DNA from 4 places in the Streptomyces sp. NPDC102259 genome. Region 2 is predicted to be linked to each of the others. Evidence: riboswitches for the same ligand, from Rfam matches in the RefSeq annotation. Region 2 holds a riboswitch; each other region holds the start of a gene.

Region 1 (3,197 bases), on a different contig from region 2:
AGCGCAGGGGCTTGGCGACCGAGGCGAGGGCCTCGGCCGTCGTCGCGTCGGGGGAGACCCGGGCGCAGGCCGTGCGCGGCGACGGCGGGGTCTCGCCGCTCGGGGCGTCGGCCGCCGTGCCGAAGTCGATGACCAGGGCCACCCGCTTCGTGTCGTCCCGCGCGGGCGTCCTCGCGCAGATCGCCGCGAAGGAGGCCGCGCCGCGCGGCTGCGAGGCGTCCTGGGAGTCCGCGCTCACCGCGAACCGGAAGCCCTGGACGTCGCCGTCGGCGGGGCGGGCGGTGGACGGCCCCTGGGTGGCGTACGTCCAGCGGTCGCCGGAACGGTCCCAGAAGGACCAGTAGCGGTAGCCGGCGGCCTGGGCCGACTGAACCGTGCCGGTCAGGGACAGCAGCAGCGCGGCGAGGACGAGGGCGGCGCACCGGCGCGTCACGGCTGTCGCTTCCTGCCACGGCCGCTGATCAGGAAGCCGATGCCGATACCGACGACGAGGAAGACGCCGACGATCCACCAGACGCCGTAACCGGAATCCGAGTCGTCCTTCTTGTCGGCGTCGGTGTCGGCCGCCTGATCGGTGGCCTTCGTCGCGGCCTGCGGGGCCGGGCCCGTCGCGTTGAGCTGGGCGACCAGGTCGGCGCCGCCGAAGTGGCGGGGGTCGGCGCCCATCGCGTGGGCCGCGAAGATCAGCTGGGCGTAGGCGGCGGGGCCGCTCTGCTTCGCCCAGGCCGCGGAGTTCTGCTCGAGCCAGCCGAGGGGCTTCTTCGCGAACTTGGTCCACCCCTGCGCGGCGAGGGCGACGACGGCGTCGGCGGTGTTGCCGTAGTCGGGCTGGTCCTCGGCGCCGGGGAGGGCGGACTTCAGGTAGCCGGCTTCCTGGACCGACTGGGCGAGGTACGCCGAGCCGTTGCGGGCGAGCTCGAACGGGGTGAGCGGCTCGGGGGAGTTGCCGCAGGCGTAGCCGTCCTTCGGCGCCGTGCCCGCCTTCGTCACGAACCCCTTGCCGAGGGCGCCGAGCACGCCCGCCGCCGTCGCGTCGGCGTTGGCCGCGAGTCCGCCCTTCTTGTCCGGCTGGTACGCGAACGCGCCGCCCTCGGCGTCGTCGTCGCACCGGATGGAGAGCTTGACGAGAGCGTCGTACGACGACTTGCCGGCCTTCTTCACCTGCGCGGGCTGCTGCCCGGCCGCCGCCATCGCCCCCGCCACGACGGAGGTGGAGTTCGCGTCGCTCGCGCCGCCGGGCGTGTAGCTCCAGCCGCCGTCGGCGTTCTGGACCGACTTCAGCCAGGTGACGGCCTTCTCGGTCTCGGCCTGGTGACCGCCCAGCGCGGCCAGCGCCTGGACGGCCGCCGCCGTGCTGTTGGTGTCCACCATCAGCTTGGCGTCGCACGCCTTGGCGGTGTCCGCGCGGAACGCGGCGAAGGCGCCGTTCGCGCACTGCTGCCCGGTCAGCCAGGCCACGGCCCGGTCGGCGGGAGTGACGCCCGTGGTCCGCTGCGCGAGCAGGGCCAGCGACTGGCGCCAGACGCCGTCGTACGTCGGATCGGTGGTCCCGTACAGCCCGTCGGATATCGCCACCGACGGGGTTGGGGTCGGGGACGGGGTGGCGGCGACGGCGGGGACGGCGACACCCAGCACGACGGTGGCGGCGGCCAGAGCGGCGGCGCTGCGGCGGATGTTCATGATCGGCGGGTGCCTCTCCCGGTCGGTGAGGTCACGCGGCCGGGCAGCACGGGACATCCCGGCGGCTCGGCTCCGTATACCTCGACGGTGCCGTGCGACGACGGGCCTGCCGACGCACGTGAGCCGGTCACGGTCCCGTACCGGGCGATCCGGCTTGCCACCGCGCCTACTTGGACGGCTCGGACGGCTCACGGTTGCGGGTCAGCGCCGGAATTGCACCGGCTTCCCCCTGTACGGGCGTGATGACGACGCGGCCACTCTACCGGCAGGTAGCCGGACGCCTGAGGGGTGGCTGTGAAAGCGCCCCGGGAGGGCCGGGAAGCCCCGATATCTTCTGACCATGACCCATACGGGGAGGGCGCCGGGCGGGCTGCCGGGCGAGCTGTCGGGCGGACTGCCGGGCGGACTGGCGGGCGGGCCGTTCGCCGAGCTGCCGGGCCGACTGCTCGGCTCGGGCCGAACGGCCGACGTGTACGAGATCGACGAGGCGTGGGTGCTGCGCCGCGACCGGGAGGGCCGGGAGGACTCGGCCGTCCTCGCGGCCGTGATGACACATGTGCGCCGGCACGGCTACCCCGCACCCGCCGTACGGCCCTCCGGCGCACGCGCCGACCTGGTGATGGAGCGGCTGGACGGGCCGACGATGCTCCACGCGTTCGGGGCGGGCGCCCTGGACGCCGAGGAGGCGGGGGCCGTCCTCGCCCGGCTGCTGCGCGAGCTGCACGCCCTGCCGGGACGGCTCTCGGCCGACGCCCGCATGCTGCACCTGGACCTCCACCCGGACAACGTGATCCTCACGCCCGACGGCCCCCGGGTCATCGACTGGGCCAACGCGGAGGAGGGGCGCCCCGGGCTCGACTGGGGCATGTCCGCGGTGATCCTCGCCCAGGTGGCCGTCTCTCCCCAGCCGATCGCCGGCCCGGCCCGGGCGATGCTGACCGCGCTGCTCGCCGACCCCTCCGAGGAGGGCCTGGCGGAGGCCCTACGGAGACGGGCGGCCAACCCGACGATGAGCCGCGAGGAGACACAACTCCTCCTGCCGGCAGCTGAGTTGATCAGGTCGACGGCGGGCTGCTGACCAGTAGTAGCACTACTGGGCCGCCCGCCAGACCGTCATGTCCGCGGTCACGAAGGCGATGTCCGGCAGCGCGGTCGACTTCACCTGGATCACGAGCAGCGCGATGTCCCCGGAGGGGTGCTTGACGCAGATCTCGCTGCCGGCCGCCGCCGCGGCGAGGGGGAGCCGGTGGCTCTTGGCGCCGGTGAGGAGGATGCGGCACGAGTCGAGGGAGCCGCCGGGGTCGCCGTACAGCATGGAGAACACGCTGGTGTCGCTCTCCAGCGCGCAGCCGGTCTGCTCGCAGGTGAAGCGGATGTCCCCCTTGCTGTCCTCGCGCCGGACCGGCTCCCTGACGTCCAGCGAGGTCTTCGCGTCGAGCCACTGGAGGGGGTAGGCGGTGGCCTGCGGTGTCTTGGGCGTGGTCGAGGAGGGGGCCGCACCCTCCTCCGCTGTGCGG
Region 2 (3,197 bases):
TCCCAACAGGGCCGCCAGGAGAGACAGGGCGGCCAGCGCGAACCCGGGGCGGTCCGAGCCCACCAGCATGTTGTGCACGGCCACCAGGACGAGCGCGCCGCCGAAGGCCGTGGCCCACACCACCGGGGTGGAGACGGGCTGGGGCACGGGCCGGGCGCCGGCCCGGAGGGACACCCACTCGATCATGCCGCACGCTTCCTTCCGGTCCTGCATGCCCCCGAAACGCCCGGCCGCCACGGCAGCGTGGACCTGGGCACGTATTCTCCCACCCGGCCGTCGAGCGCAGCGTGTACCCCTATGAGGAGACCTCGGCCGGGTTCAGGGGTCTGGTCGGCCAGTCGAGCAGTCGGGCGCCGATGACCGCGGTCTGCAAGGTGTAGCGGTGGGCGGGGTCGGTGGGATCGGTGCCGGTCAGCGTGTGGATGCGGGCCAGGCGGTAGGTGAGCGCCCGCACGCTGAGCGAGAGCCGCCGGGCCGTCGCGGCGGCCACACAGCCGGTGTCGAAGTACGCGGTGAGGGTGTCGAGCAGGGGCTGTGCCCCGCCGCGCGCCCGTTCCAGCGGTCCCAGAGCGCTCTGCACCAGGTCCACCAGTGCCTGCCGGTCCCGGGCCAGGACGGGGAAGACCAGCAGGTCCAAGGCGCGCAGCAGCGGCTCGTCGAGGCCCATGCGCTGGGCCACGTCCAGGGTGTTGAGGGCCTCTTCGTAGCTGTGCCCGATACCGACCGGGCCCGGCCTGGGCCGGCCGATGGCGACCTGGGCCCGGCCCGCGGCGGCGCGGGCCTGCTGGGCGAAGTGGATGAGGACCTCGTCCTGGTCGGCGGGGGCGATGCACACCATCCGGCCGTCCTTGGTGGTGAACAGGATGCGGCGGTTCTCGAAGCGGCCGTACAGCTCGTCCGCCACCTGCCGGGGAACGGGGTCGGTCTCGTCGTACCTCTCCGGGCCCTCGGCCACCGCGACCGCGTGGGCGCGGGACAGCCGTAGGCCGAACCGTTCGGAACGGGCGGCGAGTTGGCCGGCGGGCCCGCGCCCGTGGAGCAGGTCGTCGATGAACTCGCGGCGGGCCGCCTCCTCTTCGCGGATCACCAGCCGCTGTGCGCGCTCGTAGCCGTCGGCGAAGGCGTCCACGGCCTGTTCGACGACGGCGAGGACGCTGTCGGGATCGGCGTCCCGTGGACGGCTCTCCCGGCCGGCCGCGAGATGCGCGCGGACCAGACCGCGCCAGCCGCGTCCGGCCTCGGCCGCCCGTGCGCCGAGCGCCCGGCGGGACTCGATCTCGTCGCGGGTCAGCCTGCGGCCCGTGGTCGCGGCGTCCGCCAGGATCCGGTCGAATCCGTCGAGGAACGGCTCGGGCGCGTGCGGGCCGGTCATGGTCTCCCCGTTCGGATGAAGCATGGTCGGACACATGTTCCCACCGAACGGTACGGCGGCGGAGTGCCCTTGGGTGCGTCCGGCGGGCTGCGGGGCCGCCCAGGGCCTGTCGTTCGGATCAGGTCGGCCTGACCGACGGTGCCCTGTCGGCGGGCCCTACGCCGACCGTACGGTCACGGCATTTCGTCGGGCCCTCGGACGGCGGCGTGCGCCGGGGGCGACGTCGTCCGCCGTCCTCGCGCCTCGCATCTCCGCTTGTCAGAGCCTCTGTGCGGGCACTACTGTCACCACGCCTCGGTGAACGGGAAATCCGGTGTGATGCCGGTGCGGCCCTCGCCACTGTGATCGGGAAGTCCGGCTCCGGCCCTCGCGGGCAGCCACTGGGTCCTTGGGACCCGGGAAGGCGGAGCACGGGCGGTGGTACCCGTGAGCCAGGAGACCGGCCAAGGCACGTCAACCATCCACGAGGTGCTGGAGAGGGTCTGCTCAGCCATGCACATAGCCGAGGGTTTTCTGCCTCCGGCGCATGCGATCGCCTGGGGCGTCGCATCCGCGCCATTCGTCGTCCACGGAGTACGGTCACTCACCCGTGAGGTCAAGGAGAATCCCGAGAGCACCCTGCTCCTCGGCGCCTCCGGAGCCTTCACGTTCGTCCTGTCCGCGCTGAAACTGCCGTCGGTGACCGGGAGTTGCTCGCACCCCACCGGCACGGGGCTCGGCGCCATCCTGTTCCGGCCGCCGATCATGGCGGTGCTGGGCACCATCACCCTGCTCTTCCAGGCCCTGTTGCTCGCCCACGGCGGCCTGACCACGCTCGGCGCCAACGTCTTCTCCATGGCCGTCGTCGGGCCCTGGGCCGGTTACGCGGTCTACCGGCTGCTGCGGCGGTTCGACGTGCCGCTGATGGTCACGGTGTTCTTCGGCGCGTTCGTGGCCGACCTGTCCACCTACTGCGTCACCAGCGTGCAGCTGGCGCTCGCCTTCCCGGACCCCAGCAGCGGATTCCCGGGCGCGCTCGGCAAGTTCGGCTCCATCTTCGCCGTCACCCAGATCCCGCTCGCGGTCAGCGAGGGGCTCCTCACGGTGTTCGTGATGCGGCTGCTGACCCAGTCCAGCAAGGGTGAACTGACCAGGCTGGGCGTGCTCGTGCCGACCGGCCGGACCAAAGCCGATGCCGACGCCGGGACCGAAGGCGACGCCGATACCGACGCCGGGACCGGTGCCGGGGCGGTGGCCCGGTGAGCCGTAACGCGAAGATCAACGCCCTGCTGCTGTTCGTGGTGGCCGCGCTGGCCGTCCTGCCGCTGGCCCTCGGGCTCGGCGACCACAAGGAGGAGCCGTTCACGGGCGCCGACACGGAGGCGGAGACGACGATCACCGAGATCCGGCCGGACTACGAACCCTGGTTCTCACCCCTGTACGAACCGCCGTCCGGCGAGATCGAGTCAGCCCTCTTCGCCCTCCAGGCGGCCCTCGGCGCGGGGGTCCTCGCCTACTACTTCGGTCTGCACCGGGGGCGGCGGCAGGGCGAACTCCGGGCCCTGGCCCAGCGGGACGCCACGGGGGAAGCCAAGGGGGACGCCGACGCCAAGGTGTCCGAGAGCGCTCAGAGGTCCGAGAGCGCCTCCGACGCGTCCGCTCCCGAACGGACCTGAGCCCGCGTGCTGCCGATCGACGCGGCGGCGCACAGCAGCCGCTGGCGCCACCGCCACCCCGTGGACAAGGCCGTGCTCGGACTGGGCCTCACCGTGCTCGCCATCTCCCTGCCGCCCTGGCCCGGTGCGGCCCTGGTCCTGGTGACGGCGCTCGTCATCCTGCTCGGGCC
Region 3 (3,197 bases), on a different contig from region 2:
GAAGACGCCCCCGCGGTCGATGTCGCCGACGACGAGCACGGGCAGCCGCGCGCCCCGCGCGATCCCCATGTTCACGATGTCGGTCCGCCGCAGGTTGATCTCGGCCGGACTGCCCGCCCCCTCACAGATCACCGCGTCATACGTGCCCCGCAACTCGGCGAGGCAGTCGAGAACGGTTCCGAGGAGTTTCTGCTGCCGTCCGCCGTGATACCCACGGGCGCTCATCTCGCCCACCGGCTTGCCGAGGAGCACGACCTGACTGCTCTGTTCACCGCCCGGCTTGAGCAGCACGGGGTTCATCAGCGCGGTCGGCTCCACCCGGCAGGCCTGAGCCTGCATGGCCTGGGCTCGCCCGATCTCGGCGCCCTCCGTCGTCACGAACGAGTTCAGGGACATGTTCTGCGCCTTGAAGGGCGCGACCTTCACCCCCTGCCGCACCAGCCACCGGCAGATCCCGGCCGTGACGACGCTCTTGCCGGCGTCGGAGGTGGTGCCGGCGACGAGGAGACCCCCGCCCAGACCCCCGCTCATGTCGTACGCCCCTTCAGCTGGTTCCCCTGGTTCCTCTGGTCGCGCTGGTTGCTCGCGACGATGCTCGTGGCGACGACGCGCGCGGCGACGGTCACGCCGAGCGCGAGCAGACCGACGCGGCGGGAGAGCCGCGCGGCACGTTCGATGTCCCGGGCGACGACGGGCCGCCCGGCCGCGCCGTTCAGCACGGGCCGGTGCTCGACCCGCCCGGCGTACGACAGGGTCCCGCCCAGCCGCACCCCGAGGGCGCCCGCGAACGACGCCTCCACCGGCCCGGCGTTGGGGCTCGGATGCTTACGGGCGTCGGCCCGCCAGGCTCGTACGGCGCCTCGGGGATCGCCTCCCGCGACGGTGGCGAGCACGGCGGTCAGCCGGGCTCCCGGCCATCCGGCGACGTCGTCGAGGCGGGCGGCGGCCCAGCCGTACCGCAGATACCTCGGCGACCGGTGACCCACCATCGCGTCCAGGGTGTTGACGGCCCGGAACCCGACCAGGCCCGGCACTCCGCCCACGGCTCCCCACACCAGCGCCCCCACGACGGCGTCGGAGGTGTTCTCGGCGACGGACTCCACGACCGCCCGGGCGATCCCGTCGGCGTCCAGCGCCTGCGGATCCCGCCCGCACAGATGCGGCAGCCGCTCCCGGGCGGCCTCGACGTCCCCCGCTTCGAGCGCCCGCCCGATGGCCCGGGCCTCCCGGACCAGCGAACTGCCCCCGACCACGGCCCAGGTGGCGGCGGAGACCAGAGCGAGTGAAGCGGCGGGGGAACGGCGTACGGCCTGCTCGGCGACTGCTCCCAGGGCCACGACCCCGCCCGCGCACACGACGGCGTGGAGGGCGCCCTGTCCCCGGTGGTCCCGCCACAGCAGCCGCTCGACGGCACCGGCGGCCCGCCCGAACGCGGCGACCGGATGCCCTCGGCGCGGATCGCCGAGCAGCAGGTCGCCCAGGAGGCCGGTGGCGGCGCCGTACGCGTAGAGGCGATCGGCACGCATCGGCTCAGCCGGCCGTGGGGTCGGGCAGCGACCTGGTGCTGTACCTCAACGGCCGAGCGAGCATGGCGATATGTCCTCACTCAGGGTGTCCACGCCCTGGTTCGACGAGACCGGCGGCGAGAGTTCCTGGCTCCCGGGGGTTTCTACCCCGGTCACAGTGGCGGGACCGCGCCGGATTCACACCGGCTTCCTCTTCTGCTGCCGTACATGGCTCGGGCAGTCCACCACGGCCCGCAAGAGCCGTCAACTTGCTGTTGACCTGCGAGGCTGGAGTGTGCAGAACCCCACACGGGGCCGGTCGGCGGGGCCGCGAACGCCAAGGGGTGCGGGACGGTGATCCGTCCCGCACCCCAGGGGTGTTCGGATGGTGCGTCAGGCGACGATCAGTGAGATCCCGTACGCCACCGCCGCCGCGCAGGCCGCGAAGCAGGCGTACGTGCCGGTCACCGCGAGGGTGGCCGAGCCGCCCTGCGCCGACGCGCGTTCCTGCCGCGACAGGCCCATGATGCCGAGGGTGAACAGGGCGACGAGGCCTACGGTGACCACGAGGCTGACGCCGAAGACGGAGCCCAGGGCTGCCCAGTCGATCTTCATGCTGCTTCTCTTCCTTCGTGCCGGGTGCGCGGGCTCAGACGGCCGCGGCCGGCGGAGCGGCGGGGGTCGCGGGCTCTGCGGACGGGGCGGGGATCGTGGCCGTCAGGTCCGCCGTGAGGCCGGCCGTGAGGTCCTCGGCCAGGATGCCGGCGGGCGGCGGGGTGACGGCGGCGATCGCCGTCGTGACGACGCCCGCGGGCTCCTCGGGCTCGTTGACGTTCGAGGCGTCGACGACCTCGCGCCGGGAGACCTTCCAGATGGCCGCGCTGGAGGCGATCAGGAAGACCGCCACGAGGGCCGTGCCCCAGTCGCCCAGGCCGGTGACGGCCTCGGCGAGCGCGCCCACCAGGGCCGCGGCCGGGAGCGTCAGGCCCCAGGCGACGAACATCCGGGTCGCCGTCGACCAGCGGACCACCCCGCCCTTGCGGCCCAGCCCGGCGCCCATCACGGCACCGGAGACCGAGTGCGTGGTGGAGAGGGAGAAGCCGAGGTGCGAGGAGGCCAGGATGACCGTGGCCGCGCTGGTCTGGGCGGCGAAGCCCTGCTGCGGCTGGAGGTCGGTCAGGCCCTTGCCCATGGTGCGGATGATCCGCCAGCCGCCGAGGTAGGTGCCGAGCGCGATGGCCAGGCCGGCGGAGAGGATGACCCAGGTGGGCGGGTCGGAGTCGGGGGCCACGACACCGCCGGCCACCAGGGCCAGGGTGATGATGCCCATCGTCTTCTGCGCGTCGTTGGTGCCGTGCGCGAGGGAGACCAGGCCGGCCGAGGCGATCTGGCCCGTGCGGTAGCCCTTCGCCGCGGCCTTGCCGTCGGCCTTCTTGCCGAGGGTGTAGGAGAGGCGGGTCGCGAGCATCGCCGCGACGCCCGCGACGATCGGCGCCGCGATCGCCGGGATCAGCACCTTGGTGACCAGCGCGTCACCGTGCACCGCGCCCGTGCCGGCCGACGCGATGGTGGCGCCGATCAGACCGCCCATCAGGGCGTGCGAGGAACTGGACGGCAGGCCCACCAGCCAGGTCAGCAGGTTCCAGAGGATCGCGCCGACCAGGGCGGCGAAGATGACCTCGGGACGGATGC
Region 4 (3,197 bases), on a different contig from region 2:
TCGCCCTCGGGTCGTGGTCCTCGCCCATGTCGAGGCCACCGGTCGTGCGCAGCAAGGGGGTCGAGCTGTCGTCCTCCAGCTCCCGCCACTGCTCGTACGCCTGTCCGGTCAGCCGTACGTAGAGAGGGTCGGCGTACGCCCGCCGGAAGATCCGTGAGCTGCCGTGCGAGCTGCCGTGCCGGTGGCCGACGTCGTACGCCTCGATCAGCGTGACCTCGTGGCCCCCGCGGGCCAGTTGCCAGGCGGTGGCCGCGCCCATGAGTCCGGCGCCTACTACGGCGATCACAGTCCCTCCCCAGGGATCCGGCCGGTGCCCGTGAGCGGAACGCGGGCCGTGGCAGCGGACTCGATCGTACGGGCGACCAGGTCCTCGGGTCGCAGGTGGAGGGGGTGGAGCGGGTCGCAGGTGGAGGGGGCGTAGCGGGTGGGCCTCGCCACCGGCGCGGGCTCGGAGTCCTCGGCACGGGCCGGCGGGGCGAGGCTTTCAGCCCGCGGACGCCCGGTCCTGGGCAGGCCGCAGGTCGGTGGTCTCGGGCGCGGGCGCCGACCGGTCCCGACGTGCGGCCACGATCATCACGGCGGGCCCGCGCACGCGAGAGGGCCCCCGGGATGGTTTCCGTGGGCCCTCTCGTCGGGTCGTGACGCCGGTCAGGTCACCGGGGGGCGGCCACCGGCGTGCCCGCGGTCACCGTGGCGGGCCTGGGGTGCAGCAGCCGTTCGGCCAGTTCGCCGAAGACGAGGCCGAAGCCCGTCCAGAGCGTGACCTGCAGGGCGAGGGCGGACAGGCGGAACCGCCACAGCAGGGCCGCCGGGAAGTCGCTCGGCACCTCGTTGACGGCCGGCAGGAACTCGTAGGCCACTCCGATGACGAGCACGAAGCCGAGGACGGCGGCGACGGTGGCGTGCCAGGCGCCCAGCCTCGGCGCCAGCCGCTTGCCCAGGATCACCGCGGCGACCGCGAGGAGGACGCTGAGCACCATCATCAGGAAGTACAGGGTGGTCCGCTTGCCGATGGTGTCGGCGTCGCCGACCGCGGGCGGATTGGCCGGGTACTTCAGGAACGGCACGACGTACACGGCCAGCAGGGCGGTCCCCGACAGGAGCAGGGCCGTGGCCCGCGGGGTGAACCGGCCGACGCGGCCGAGGGCGAAGCAGAAGGCGAGGGCGGCGATGCCGCCGAAGGCCACCCCGTAGATCAGCACGCCGGTGGCGAGGCCGGCCGTGGACTGGAGGCTGCGGGAGACGAGTTCCACCTCGTGGTGCTCGTGGCCTGCGGCGTGGGACTCCTCGAAGCCGATCGCGCTGTCGACGTTCGGCTCACCGAGGAAGTAGGCGACGATCAGGGCGAGCACGCCGGCGGCGAGGCCGGCGAGCATGCCCCGCACGAGCAGATTCCTTACCGTTGCGGAGTTCATGGGTGTGCTGGGGTTCCCCTCGGATCAGTGGCAGGGGAAACCGAGCAGGTGGCGGGCGTCGTGCACCCACTCGTGAACGTCCTCGCCGGAGACGACGGCGGTCGCGCCTTGCTCCGCGCCGACGAAGTACAGCAGGACCAGCATCAGGACGCCGAAGAAGACCGCCCACGGGGCGATGTCCTTCAACGGCAACTTGGCGGGTACGACGGGCGTGCTGGTAGTCGGCTGGGCGACATGCTGCGCCATGGCAAGACCTCCTCTGGGAGTTCGCGTCCCATCTCGGTGGTGCACATGACGACGGCCACGGGTCTGACTCGCGGTGCGCCCCTTCGGGGTACACCGTCCACAGTGGCGCGACCGTGCCGGATTCCCACCGGCTTCCGTCTCGCCGTCGTCGATATCAGAGCGACGGTACCGCGTGTGGGGCCGTCGGCCAATACCGCCCCACCTGGCGTGATACCCCTCTCCACGGCCAAGTGGCCCGGATCACCGCGTCGGTTCGGCTCACCGGGCTGCCTCCGGGGCCGCCTCCGCGGTCGCATCCGGGGTCGCATCGGGTCCGGGCAGCCCGAGTTCACGCTCGCCGAGCGGAGTGAAGAAGCGCTCCACGTCGGCCGCCGTGACCTCGGCGAGAGTGGCCGGCGACCAACGCGGGTCGCGGTCCTTGTCGATGACCTGGGCCCGGATGCCCTCGACCAGGTCGGGCGTGGTCAGGGCCGCGCAGGAGACGCGGTACTCCTGTTCCAGCACCCGCTCCAGCGCGCCGAGCCGCGCGGCGCGGCGCACGGCGGCCAGGGTGACCTTGAGTGCGGTGGGCGACTTGGCCGACAGGGTCTCAGCGGCCTCCTTGGCCGCCGGGTCGCCGTGGGCGAACAGCCGTCGGACGATCTCCTCGACGGTGTCGGCCGCGTAACAGCTGTCGATCCACTCCCGGCGCCCCGCCAACTCCCCCGCGGGCAGCGGCTGTGCATGGCGGTCCAGGGCTTCCCGGACGGGCAGCTCGGCGAGGTCGTCGACGAAGTCGCGGAGCGACCCGGACGGTACGTAGTGGTCGGCGAGCCCGCACAACACCCCGTCCCCGGCGCCGATCTGCGCCCCCGTCAGGGCGAGATGGGTGCCCAGTCCGCCGGGGGCGCGGGCGAGCAGATGGGTGCCGCCGACGTCCGGCACGAAGCCGATGCCGGTCTCGGGCATCGCGATCCTCGACCGCTCGGTGACCACCCGGACGCTGCCGTGCGCGGAGACGCCGACACCGCCGCCCATCACGATGCCGTCCATCAGGGCGACGTAGGGCTTGGGGTAACGGGCGATGCGGGCGTTGAGGTGGTACTCGTCGCGCCAGAAGGCGGCCGAGGCGGTGCCGTCGCCGTCGCGGGCGTCGTCGTGGACGGCGCGGATGTCGCCGCCCGCGCACAGGCCGCGCTCCCCCGCCCCGGAGAGGACGACGGCCCCGACGCCCGGGTCGCGCTCCCAGACGGCCAGCGCCTCGTCGATCCGGCGCACCATCGTGTGGTTCAGGGCGTTGATGGCCCTCGGTCGGTTGAGCGTGATGTGGGCGGCTCGGCCGGCGGTGTGCAGCAGGACGGGGTCCTCGATGTCGTTCATCCGGATGCCTCCGTCAGGCCGCGGGCCACGATGACGCGCATGATCTCGTCGCTTCCTTCCAGGATCCACTGGGACGCACAGGTCATGGACGATCTTCTCCAGGACGATCCTCTCCAGGACGATCTTCTCCATGCCGTGCTCGCCGGGGAAGCCCCGGCCCCGTGGAGGCAAGGAGCC

Evidence for each region. A riboswitch is a leader RNA that binds a small molecule or an ion and turns the genes downstream of it on or off. The one in region 2 is predicted to bind cobalamin.
Region 1: it holds a riboswitch for cobalamin, as region 2 does, so the genes downstream of both, ACIRPU_RS03645 (prenyltransferase/squalene oxidase repeat-containing protein) here and ACIRPU_RS05750 (energy-coupling factor ABC transporter permease) in region 2, are expected to answer to the same signal.
Region 3: it holds a riboswitch for cobalamin, as region 2 does, so the genes downstream of both, ACIRPU_RS25305 (cobalamin biosynthesis protein) here and ACIRPU_RS05750 (energy-coupling factor ABC transporter permease) in region 2, are expected to answer to the same signal.
Region 4: it holds a riboswitch for cobalamin, as region 2 does, so the genes downstream of both, ACIRPU_RS34505 (CbtB-domain containing protein) here and ACIRPU_RS05750 (energy-coupling factor ABC transporter permease) in region 2, are expected to answer to the same signal.

Annotation. Positions count from the first base shown of each region.
Region 1 covers NZ_JBIWMA010000001.1:815,238-818,434, forward strand. Annotated here, with positions in the region: gene ACIRPU_RS03640 (SCO2322 family protein) at 1-433, opposite strand, end outside; gene ACIRPU_RS03645 (prenyltransferase/squalene oxidase repeat-containing protein) at 430-1,680, opposite strand; cobalamin riboswitch at 1,802-1,943, opposite strand; gene ACIRPU_RS03650 (phosphotransferase) at 2,021-2,758, shown strand; gene ACIRPU_RS03655 (serine/threonine-protein kinase) at 2,771-3,197, opposite strand, start outside.
Region 2 covers NZ_JBIWMA010000002.1:248,007-251,203, reverse strand. Annotated here, with positions in the region: gene ACIRPU_RS05760 (hypothetical protein) at 1-186, opposite strand, end outside; gene ACIRPU_RS05755 (PucR family transcriptional regulator) at 296-1,372, opposite strand; cobalamin riboswitch at 1,623-1,835, shown strand; gene ACIRPU_RS05750 (energy-coupling factor ABC transporter permease) at 1,865-2,614, shown strand; gene ACIRPU_RS05745 (energy-coupling factor ABC transporter substrate-binding protein) at 2,611-3,027, shown strand; gene cbiQ (cobalt ECF transporter T component CbiQ) at 3,034-3,197, shown strand, end outside.
Region 3 covers NZ_JBIWMA010000011.1:230,486-233,682, forward strand. Annotated here, with positions in the region: gene ACIRPU_RS25300 (cobyric acid synthase) at 1-531, opposite strand, end outside; gene ACIRPU_RS25305 (cobalamin biosynthesis protein) at 528-1,526, opposite strand; cobalamin riboswitch at 1,626-1,768, opposite strand; gene ACIRPU_RS25310 (hypothetical protein) at 1,899-2,120, opposite strand; gene ACIRPU_RS25315 (anion permease) at 2,155-3,197, opposite strand, start outside.
Region 4 covers NZ_JBIWMA010000021.1:73,716-76,912, forward strand. Annotated here, with positions in the region: gene ACIRPU_RS34490 (FAD-dependent oxidoreductase) at 1-286, opposite strand, end outside; gene ACIRPU_RS34495 (hypothetical protein) at 283-438, opposite strand; gene ACIRPU_RS34500 (CbtA family protein) at 654-1,415, opposite strand; gene ACIRPU_RS34505 (CbtB-domain containing protein) at 1,440-1,661, opposite strand; cobalamin riboswitch at 1,698-1,840, opposite strand; gene ACIRPU_RS34510 (enoyl-CoA hydratase/isomerase family protein) at 1,920-3,020, opposite strand.